Regions from separate parts of the Serratia sp. NFX21 genome, predicted to be linked through region 3. Evidence: predicted binding sites of a transcription regulator. Region 3 holds the regulator's gene; each other region holds the start of a gene.
The links. Region 3 encodes LexA, which represses DNA repair genes until DNA is damaged. Its sites were predicted from a motif close to TNCTGTATGTACATACAGNA; they were not measured.
Positions count from the first base shown of each region.

Region 1: a site for LexA is predicted at 2,037-2,056, ahead of mutH (DNA mismatch repair endonuclease MutH). Genes of this name have one in related genera too.
Region 2: a site for LexA is predicted at 1,463-1,482, ahead of uvrB (excinuclease ABC subunit UvrB). Genes of this name have one in related genera too.

Region 1 is NZ_CP183196.1:4,621,392-4,624,674, reverse strand. Features, by position in the region: gene ACNT1W_RS21615 (YgdI/YgdR family lipoprotein) at 120-338, opposite strand; gene ACNT1W_RS21610 (TerC family protein) at 506-1,222, opposite strand; gene mutH (DNA mismatch repair endonuclease MutH) at 1,318-2,004, opposite strand; gene rppH (RNA pyrophosphohydrolase) at 2,701-3,228, shown strand; gene ptsP (phosphoenolpyruvate--protein phosphotransferase) at 3,241-3,283, shown strand, end outside.
Region 2 is NZ_CP183196.1:1,821,412-1,824,694, forward strand. Features, by position in the region: gene ACNT1W_RS08625 (ATP-binding cassette domain-containing protein) at 1-454, opposite strand, end outside; gene uvrB (excinuclease ABC subunit UvrB) at 1,593-3,283, shown strand, end outside.
Region 3 is NZ_CP183196.1:5,180,297-5,183,579, forward strand. Features, by position in the region: gene dinF (MATE family efflux transporter DinF) at 1-988, opposite strand, end outside; gene lexA (transcriptional repressor LexA) at 1,281-1,889, opposite strand; gene ACNT1W_RS24265 (diacylglycerol kinase) at 2,011-2,379, opposite strand; gene plsB (glycerol-3-phosphate 1-O-acyltransferase PlsB) at 2,529-3,283, shown strand, end outside.

The DNA.
Region 1 (3,283 bases), 560 kb from region 3:
ACAACCTGCAAGGCGGTGTACTGCCTTTGCCGACTATAACCAAGCCGAGAAGATGGGGGAAGCGGATTCAGTGCGGGGAGGGCTATCGCGCACTACGAGAGCGATAGCCGACGGGGAATTTAACGTTCGATAACCTGTGAAACCTGATCGCCGTTGATTTGGCGGCTGTTGCCTTTTTCATCTTTATAGCTGATCAGGCCGGTATCTTGGTCAATCTCCGGTTTGCCCTCGGTCAGGATCATATTGCCGTCTTTGGTCGCCATCACGTAATCGCTGGAACATCCCGCCAACCCGGCGGCGATCACCAACGCAGACACTGCCATTACCCACTTTTTCATCCTGCGGATCCTCAGTTATATATGCAAAAAAGAAGCTTCTTTTAAGATTAGCAAAATCTGGATGCGCCGTGTTTCGGATAAGTCTTTATCTTGATAGGGAAAGTGACGCTGAAACAGGGCAGCAGAAAATAATAACGGGAGTGGCTGACGCGCACTCCCGTGGGGAATTACTCAGAGACGGTTTTTTTCTTGCTGCGCATCAGGTTGAGCGCTTCGACCGACATTGAGAAGAACATCGCAAAGTAGATGTAGCCTTTCGGCACATGCACCTGGAAGCTTTCCAGCATCAGGGTGAAGCCCACCAGGATCAGGAACGCCAACGCCAGCATCTTCACCGAAGGGTGGCGGTTAACGAACTCGCCAATAGGCCGGGCGGCAAACATCATGACGCCAACGGCAATCACCACTGCGGCCATCATAATAAACAGATGGTCGGACAGGCCTACCGCGGTAATCACCGAGTCCAGGCTGAAAATGATGTCCAGCAGCATAATCTGCACGATAGCGCCGAAGAAGCCGTGCACCTTGGTGTGGTGCTCTTCATCAGAGCCTTCGATGGTTTCATGGATCTCTTTACTGGCTTTCCAAATCAGGAACAGCCCACCCAGCAGCAGGATCAGATCGCGTGCCGAGATGCTGTGGTCCATGACGCTAAACAGCGGATGGGTCAGACGGATCACCCAGGCGATGGAGGCTAACAGCCCCAGACGCATTAACATTGCGCCGGCCAGCCCGATGCGGCGAGCCTTGTTCTGCTGCGCTTTCGGCAGCTTGGACACCACCAGCGAAAGGAAAATAATGTTATCAATACCCAGAATGATCTCAAGAATGGTCAGCGTACCTAACGCTAACCAGGCATTGGGATCCATAATCCACTCAAACATTGTCGAGCCACACCTTAATAAAAAACAAAGGCTGAATTATACGCGTTTATTGATACAACGACACTGTTAGCTAAACGTGACCTAAACAAAAGGGATCAGACAAAGAAATGTCTTGCCAATAATGCGCCGGTGAAGCTTTTTTTCAGGTAAAAACCGCGTGGCAATGTGAGGATCGGCTGCCCCTGTTCGCCGATAGCTTCGGTCAGGGCCTTACTGTTGGCCGCCTTGGGACGCAGTTGCAGCACCTCACCGTGGCGGGCGGTGATCCGCTCTACGTGGCCGAGCACGATCAAATCCATCAGTTCCTCCCAGTCGCGGCGCAGCATCTCTTCTTCTTCGGCGTTTGGGCTCCACAACAGCGGTGAACCGATACGTCGCTGCGCCAGCGGGATTTGTCGCTCACCTTCTACCGGGATCCACAGCACCCGCGCCAGCTTATGACGTACATGGCTGCTGGCCCAGGTTACGCCGCTGTTGCCGGTTAAGGGGGCTACGCAGACGAAGGTGGTTTCCAGCGGTTTGCCGGCGGCGTCTATCGGGATGGTTTTCAGCTCGATGCCCAGTTCGGGGAAATCCTGCTCCGGCTTGCTGCCCGCCATGGCGCCAAGATATTGCTCCAGCAGCATGCCAACCCAGCCTTTATCACGCTTCAGATCCCTGGGGATAGCCAACCGCGCACCTTCGGCCAGTTCGCCCAGGGAACAGCCGGCAAGCCGCTGCGCCCTTTCAAACAGCTGTTGTTCGTTTTCAGGAGGAGGGGGCAAAGGAGATAAAAACGCCATAATACAAGCCTGTTAGATTTGGTTGAAAAACGTACTGTATTTGTCCACAGAGAACTTTGACCGGAAAGGACTGGGGAAAAGAATAATAGTAGCATGATTTTCCATGACTTTTTCTCTCTCACCCGACAGAGGAAAAATTCCGGCTGACGCTTGTGCACCTGTAGCCACCGACAATAAACAGGATCTTACACCTATTTATCCACAGATTTATGGGATAACCCAAATTTTTACCGATCACTGGTTCGATTTACAGCCTTGACTCAGGCACTTTTTTGCGAAATTGTCCGATTTGTGCGTAACTCATACGGATAATCTGTGGATAAAAACGACGTTGGTGGATCTTTCGCCAGGGTAAGATCCTAAACGGACATAGATCACATTTTTGCTCTGTATAGGGCTGTTGATAATTACATATCAATATGTTTTTAAAGGGTTAATGTGATTTTTGTATTTCCGGGGTTTTTAGGCTCACCAGAGTTTTACCGGCTTATCCCTTGAGTTCTTCACATACCTATCCACAGAAAAAGTGAATAAAACCCGGTGTAAATCGTTCCGCATGTTTATAACTTTGCCATTATCTGTGAGTTATCCCAATGTTATCCGGTTTGCAGCGCCGCAAAGCAGTGGTTTACCGCCTGTAGCTTGTGTGAAACAATCAGGGTATCTATGCGAATTTAAGCTTATCGAGGTAGTCCGGTGATCGATGATGATGGCTACCGCCCGAATGTTGGTATCGTAATCTGTAATCGTCAGGGGCAAGTCCTGTGGGCTCGCCGTTACGGTCAACACTCCTGGCAGTTTCCCCAAGGTGGGATTAACCCTGGTGAAACCGCAGAACAGGCCATGTACCGTGAGCTGTTCGAAGAAGTGGGGCTGAGTAAAAAGGATGTCCGTATCCTGGCCTCAACCCGCAACTGGTTGCGCTATAAATTGCCAAAACGTTTGGTGCGTTGGGACACAAAGCCGGTTTGTATCGGCCAAAAGCAGAAATGGTTTCTGTTGCAGTTAATGTGCAATGACGCTGATATCAATATGCAACGCAGCAGCACGCCGGAGTTTGACGGTTGGCGCTGGGTAAGTTTTTGGTATCCGGTGCGCCAGGTGGTGTCGTTCAAACGCGACGTTTACCGCCGGGTGATGAAAGAATTCGCCGTCACCGTGATGCCGATGCAGGAGCAGGCAGCACAGCGGCAGACCCCCGCTTATCGCCGGAAGAGAGGTTAAGTTAAGCCGACTATGCTCACGCGCTTGCGAGAAATTGTTGAGAAGGTGGCCGCGG
Region 2 (3,283 bases), 1.9 Mb from region 3:
GGGCGCGACCAATCGCCAGTTGCTGCTGCTCACCGTCGCACAAATCTCCAGCTCTGCGGCTGCGCATTTCTCGCAGGTTGGGGAACAGGTTATAAATCAAAGGCGGAATGCGGCGGTTTTTATCGCGGCCGGCCATCAGCGCTACCTGCAGGTTTTCCTCTACGCTGAGCTGCGAAAAGATTTGTCGTCCTTGCGGAACATAGCTGATCCCCAGCGCGGTGCGGGTTTCCACCGGTTGCTGCAGCAGATTTTGTGGCGGTTCATCCGCCAACTGCCAGGTCATGCTGCCACTGACCACCGGCAAATGGCCCATGATGCAGTTCACCAGCGTGGTCTTGCCCACGCCGTTACGGCCGATAAGCACCGTGCACTGGCCGCGCGGCAATTCCAGATTGATGTCCCACAGGGTATGGGTTTGCCCGTAAAACTGATTCACTGACCTTAAACTCAACATCCGGCATTCTCCTCAAAGAATCGTATTCCACTCCTTGCCACCGTTTTCACAGTAGCGGTTTCTTTCCCGAGTGCTTTAATGTCCAGAATAAAGTGCCGAATGACTGCCTTTTACCAGGCAGTTTAAATTCTGGTAAAACAAGTGATACATAGGCAAAAATCGCAGTTATTGTCGGATTGTCCGTGCTCTTTGGTCTTTATCAAGTAAAGAGCGGTTGTTTTACTTCCGTCTGTCCGCTAAATGACAGCGGATAATTCCGCCATTACATCCCGGATATTTATCCCGATCGTACTTTTGCCACCCAAGGGTAATGCAACCCTTGGGCCAACTTTATAAAACCGTTAAAAACAGGATTGTTATTGCCTTGTTAACGGTTTTTCGCGCCAGGACAGGGCTGGCGGACCAAGTGAAAATAGAGGGGAAAGTTAACGCGGACGATTTTTGCACTCTTCCAGTGCTGCGAAGAATGCTTATGGTGCAAACTATTTCGTCGGTTGTAGCAAGATGCATCGGGTGACGGCAACAATGAGATAAATCCGTTTTTGGCAATGGGGCTTTTTAGCATTAATCGGCATAACCAAAGCGATATTATTGTGAAAAAATAACTAAAAAAGCCATCTTGGCGGACAGAAACGGCAAAAAGCGCTCTTTCTGCAACTCCCAGCCGGGGCGGGGTGGTGAGAGTTATCCACCATTCCTGTGGATAACCTTGTGCATTAGATTGAGAAAACCGGTTTAAAGCGAGAGCGGACGCGGGTTGTGTTCGCTTTGTCCGCAATCTCGTCTTTTTTGTAAAGTCATTAATTATCAATATTTTAACTAAAATCAAGCGGCCAATGTATTGATGAAGTCTCTATGTATGATTTTTGGCCGCAGTGCTATCAATAAGTTAATTCGTGACGGATTTTGGGGATAAATCTGTTATTGACAATAAAAATGTCACGCGGCTGTAACCCCGACGGTGCATTCAGCCTGATTTGACGCACGCTAAAGCGACGAATCGCTTGAAGCTGGTTTTATATCCAGTATCATGGGCACTGGCAAAAATCGCCGGGGCTTTCCATAATTAGAGGCCATCAATTGAGCATTAGCTCTATGGCCGCCTGAGCGCGCACATCTCCACAGGGTAGCCGAGTCCATGAGTAAAGTTTTCAAACTGCATTCCGAATTCAAACCGGCCGGCGATCAGCCGCAGGCCATCAGCAAGCTGGAAGAGGGCCTGGAAGACGGCCTGGCACACCAGACGCTGCTGGGCGTTACCGGGTCGGGCAAGACATTTACCGTCGCCAATGTGATAGCCGATCTGAACCGGCCCACCATGGTGCTGGCACCTAACAAAACGCTGGCGGCGCAGCTGTACGGCGAGATGAAAGAGTTCTTTCCCGAGAATGCGGTCGAGTATTTTGTCTCTTACTACGACTACTATCAGCCGGAAGCCTACGTACCCAGCTCCGACACCTTTATCGAAAAAGACGCTGCGGTGAACGAACACATCGAGCAGATGCGTCTTTCCGCGACCAAAGCATTGCTGGAGCGCCGCGATGTGATCGTGGTGGCATCGGTCTCGGCGATCTACGGTCTGGGCGATCCTGATCTGTATCTGAAGATGATGTTGCACCTGACCAAGGGCATGATCATCGATCAGCGTTCGATCCTGCGTCGTTTGGCGGAGCTGCAATATGCCCGTAACGATCAGGCCTTCCAGCGCGCGACCTTCCGCGTGCGTGGCGAGGTGATCGACGTCTTTCCGGCGGAGTCGGACGAGCTGGCGCTGCGTATTGAACTGTTTGATGAGGAGGTCGAGCGGCTTTCGCTGTTTGATCCTTTGACCGGCCAGATCGAACAGGTGGTCCAGCGTTTTACCATTTATCCGAAGTCGCACTACGTGACGCCGCGTGAGCGGATCCTGCAGGCGATGGAAGAGATCAAAGTGGATCTGGCCGAACGGCGCAAGGTGCTGTTGGCCAATAACAAGCTGCTGGAAGAGCAGCGCCTGACGCAGCGCACCCAGTTTGATCTGGAGATGATGAACGAACTGGGTTACTGCTCCGGCATTGAAAACTATTCGCGCTACCTGTCCGGACGTAAAGAGGGCGAGCCACCGCCGACGCTGTTTGATTATTTACCGGCGGATGGCCTGTTGGTGGTCGATGAATCCCACGTCACCATTCCGCAAATCGGCGCTATGTACAAGGGCGACCGTTCGCGTAAAGAGACGCTGGTGGAATACGGTTTCCGCCTGCCGTCGGCGCTGGACAACCGCCCGATGCGTTTTGAAGAGTTCGAAGCGCTGGCCCCACAGACGATCTACGTGTCTGCCACGCCGGGCAAATATGAGCTGGAGAAGTCCGGCGACGATATTATCGATCAGGTGGTGCGCCCTACCGGGTTGCTGGATCCTCTAATAGAAGTCAGGCCGGTGACCACCCAGGTGGATGACCTGCTGTCTGAAATTCGCAAGCGGGTGGCAATCAACGAACGCGTACTGGTCACCACCCTGACCAAACGCATGGCGGAAGACCTGACCGAATATCTCGAAGAGCACGGCGAGCGGGTACGCTATCTGCACTCGGACATCGATACCGTGGAAAGGGTCGAAATCATTCGTGACCTGCGCCTGGGTGAGTTTGACGTGCTGGTGGGTATCAACCTGTTGCGTGAGGGGCTGGACATGCCTGAGGTGTCGCTGGTGGCGATTCTGGACGCAGATAAAGAAGGCTTCCTGCGTTCCGAACGTTCGTTAATCCAGACCATTGGCCGTGCGGCGCGTAACCTCAATGGTAAAGCGATCCTCTACGGTGACAGAATTACCGACTCGATGGCCAGGGC
Region 3 (3,283 bases):
CAAAGCCCAACGCCACCAGACAGGCCTGCCGGCAAGCCGCACGCCATACTTTACGCAGTTGGCTATCGTCACGGGCGCCATAGGCATGGCCCGAATGAGCCTCTACCGCGTAGGCAAAACCGTCCAGCGCATAAGCGGTGAAGGTCAGCAAATTCATCAGCACCGCATTTACCGCGACCACCTCGCCGCCCAGCCGGGCACCGAAGATGGTCAACGAAGCAAAACACAGTTGTAGCAGCAATGAACGCAGCATAATGTCGCGATTCAACGCCAGCAGACGCCGCAGATTACCGCGCCAGGCTTGGCGCAGCATTGGCACAGAAATGCCGCGTATGCGCATCACGCGCCAGGACAGCCATAATCCCAACAGCAGCGTGGCATATTCAGAGATGGCGGTCGCGGTCGCGGCCCCCTGCACGTTCCAGCCCAGTCCCATCACCAGCCAGATATCCAATACGATATTCAGCAGGTTGCCGACAATCAGCAGGATCACCGGTGCGCGCACGTATTGCACGCCAAGCAACCAACCCAGGATCACCATATTGGCCAGCGCCGCCGGGGCGCTCAGCCAGCGGATCTCGAGGAATAAGCGAGCCTGTTCCAGCACCGCCCCATCGCCACCGACGATTTTTAGCGCCAACTCAATCAGCGGATAGCGCAGCAACACAATAGCCACCCCGGCCAACACCGCCAGCAGCAACGGCTGCATAAAGGCTCGTGCCAGCCCCTGCGGATTTTGTGCCCCCAACGCCTGAGCAGTCAGCCCGGTGGTGCTCATACGCAGAAACAGCAACAGCATAAACAGGAAGCTGGTGGCCATGGAGCCAACCGCTACGCCACCCAGATAGGTCGGGCTGTCGAGGTGGCCGATGACTGCGGTATCTACCAGCCCAAGCAGCGGCACGGTGATATTGGAGAAAATCATGGGCAGCGCAAGGCGCCACAGGGCTTTATCGGTATCGCTGGTGAAGGCAGAAAGCAGGCGCATAGTGAAATGTTCCCGTGTATACCCGTCATCTTTCAAGTTGCAGCGTTGTTATCTGCACTCAGTTATGTGGCCCGTCCATGAGCCACACCCCTTCGGGGCCGCTGCAAACAGCGTTCAAATCTGCTCCCGGCAGATTTGTCACCCCAGTTACTTACCTGAGTAAGCGCCTGGGGATGAGCGAGTTGGCCGCCTAGCTGCAACTTGAAAGCTATAGGGTATATAGTGAATCAGATATGACATCGCCCCAGAACTGGGGCGACTTGAATCAGAGAACGATGTTTGGGCGTGAGGATTAAACCCAGTCGCCATTGCGGATCACACCGACCGCCAGACCTTCAATGGTGAAATTCTGCTGACGCAGATCGACCACAATCGGCTGGAATTCACTGTTTTCCGGCAGCAGCTCAACCACGTTACCGTGTTTTTTCAGGCGCTTGACCGTGACTTCATCTTCGATGCGTGCCACAACCACCTGGCCATTACGCACGTCCTGAGTTTTATGCACCGCCAGCAGATCGCCGTCGAGAATACCGATGTCACGCATCGACATGCCGTTGACCCGCAGCAGGAAATCCGCGCTCGGTTTGAACAGGGATGGATCGACCTTGTAGTGCCCTTCGATATGCTGCTGCGCCAGCAGCGGCTCACCGGCGGCGACACGGCCAATCAGCGGTAAACCCTCTTCATCTTCCATCAGCAGGCGAATGCCGCGCGAAGCGCCGGAGATAATCTCGATAACGCCTTTACGCGCCAGCGCTTTCAGGTGTTCTTCTGCGGCATTTGGCGAACGGAACCCCAGACGCATGGCGATCTCGGCGCGCGTTGGCGGCATGCCAGTGGACGAAATATGATCGCGAATCAGATCATAGACCTCTTGCTGTCTGGTAGTTAGTGCTTTCATTCCGCCCCCTGTTTGTTTATACAGTCTTGCTGTGAGTATATACAGGTAACTGCGGCTTGGGAACCGAAGAGTGAATAAAAATCAGGGATTAGCGACACCTGTCGCAACGCAACGCCGCCACTCAGGCAAAGTGCTGCCACAGCACCGACCCCCAGACAAACAGCGCCAAAATAATCGCCAGCGAGACCGCCGCCGAGCCCATATCCTTTGCCCGACCGGAAAGCTCGTGATGCTCAGTCCCCACGCGGTCGACAATCGCCTCAATCGCGCTGTTCAGGATTTCGACGATCATCACCAACAGCACCGATCCGATCAGTAAAATGCGCGCTACCGCACCCACGTCCAGCCAAATCGCCAGTATGATAGCCAGCACGGTCGCCACCAATTCCTGGCGGAATGCCGCTTCGTGCTGCCAGGCAGCGGAAAAGCCTTTATAAGAGTAGCCGGCGGCTTTAATAATACGGGTCAGGCCGGTTGCTTGGTTTGCCATGTTTTTTAGTGCCTTTAGCAGAGATAAGTCATAATTAAACAGTCTAGGCCAGGAAACTCTCCCGGCTCTCGGTTTTCCAACACCACAGATCTGCTACCCGGTTTCTGGTATGCTTGCGGCGCATTGCTAACAAGAGGCTTCACGTTGTTATGTCAGGTTGGCGTAAAATTTATTATAAACTATTGAATTTACCACTCAAACTGTTGGTAAGAAGTAAGGTTATCCCTTCAGATCCGGTCACGGAGTTAGGGTTGGATCCCTCACGGCCGATTTTGTATGTTTTACCTTATAATTCCAAGGCGGATTTGCTGACGCTGCGCACCCAGTGCCTGGCGCAAGATCTGCCCGACCCCCTCAATCCGCTGGAGATAGACGGCACCGTGCTGCCAAGCCACGTGTTTATTCACGACGGCCCGCGCGTATTCCGCTACTACACGCCGAAAGAAGAGTCGGTAAAACTGTTCCACGACTATCTGGACCTGCACCGCAGCAATCCGGATCTCGACATTCAGATGCTGCCGGTTTCGGTGATGTTTGGCCGCTCTCCGGGGCGCGAAGGTCACGGCACACCGCATCTGCGTCTGCTGAATGGCGTGCAGAAATTCTTCGCCGTGCTGTGGCTCGGCCGCGACAGCTTTGTCCGTTTTTCCAATACCGTTTCGCTGCGCCGCATGGCCACCGAGCACGGTACGGACAAAATCATTGCGCAGAAACTGGCTCGCGTAGCGCGCATGCACTTCTCGCGTCAGCGTCTGGCCGCCGTCGGCCCAAGCCTGCCGGCCCGTCAGGACCTGTTCAACAAGCTGTTGGCGTCCAAGGCGATCGAAAAAGCGGTCGAGGACGAAGCTCGCAGCAAGAAGATTTCCCACGAAAAAGCCCAGCAGAATGCCATTGCGCTGATGGA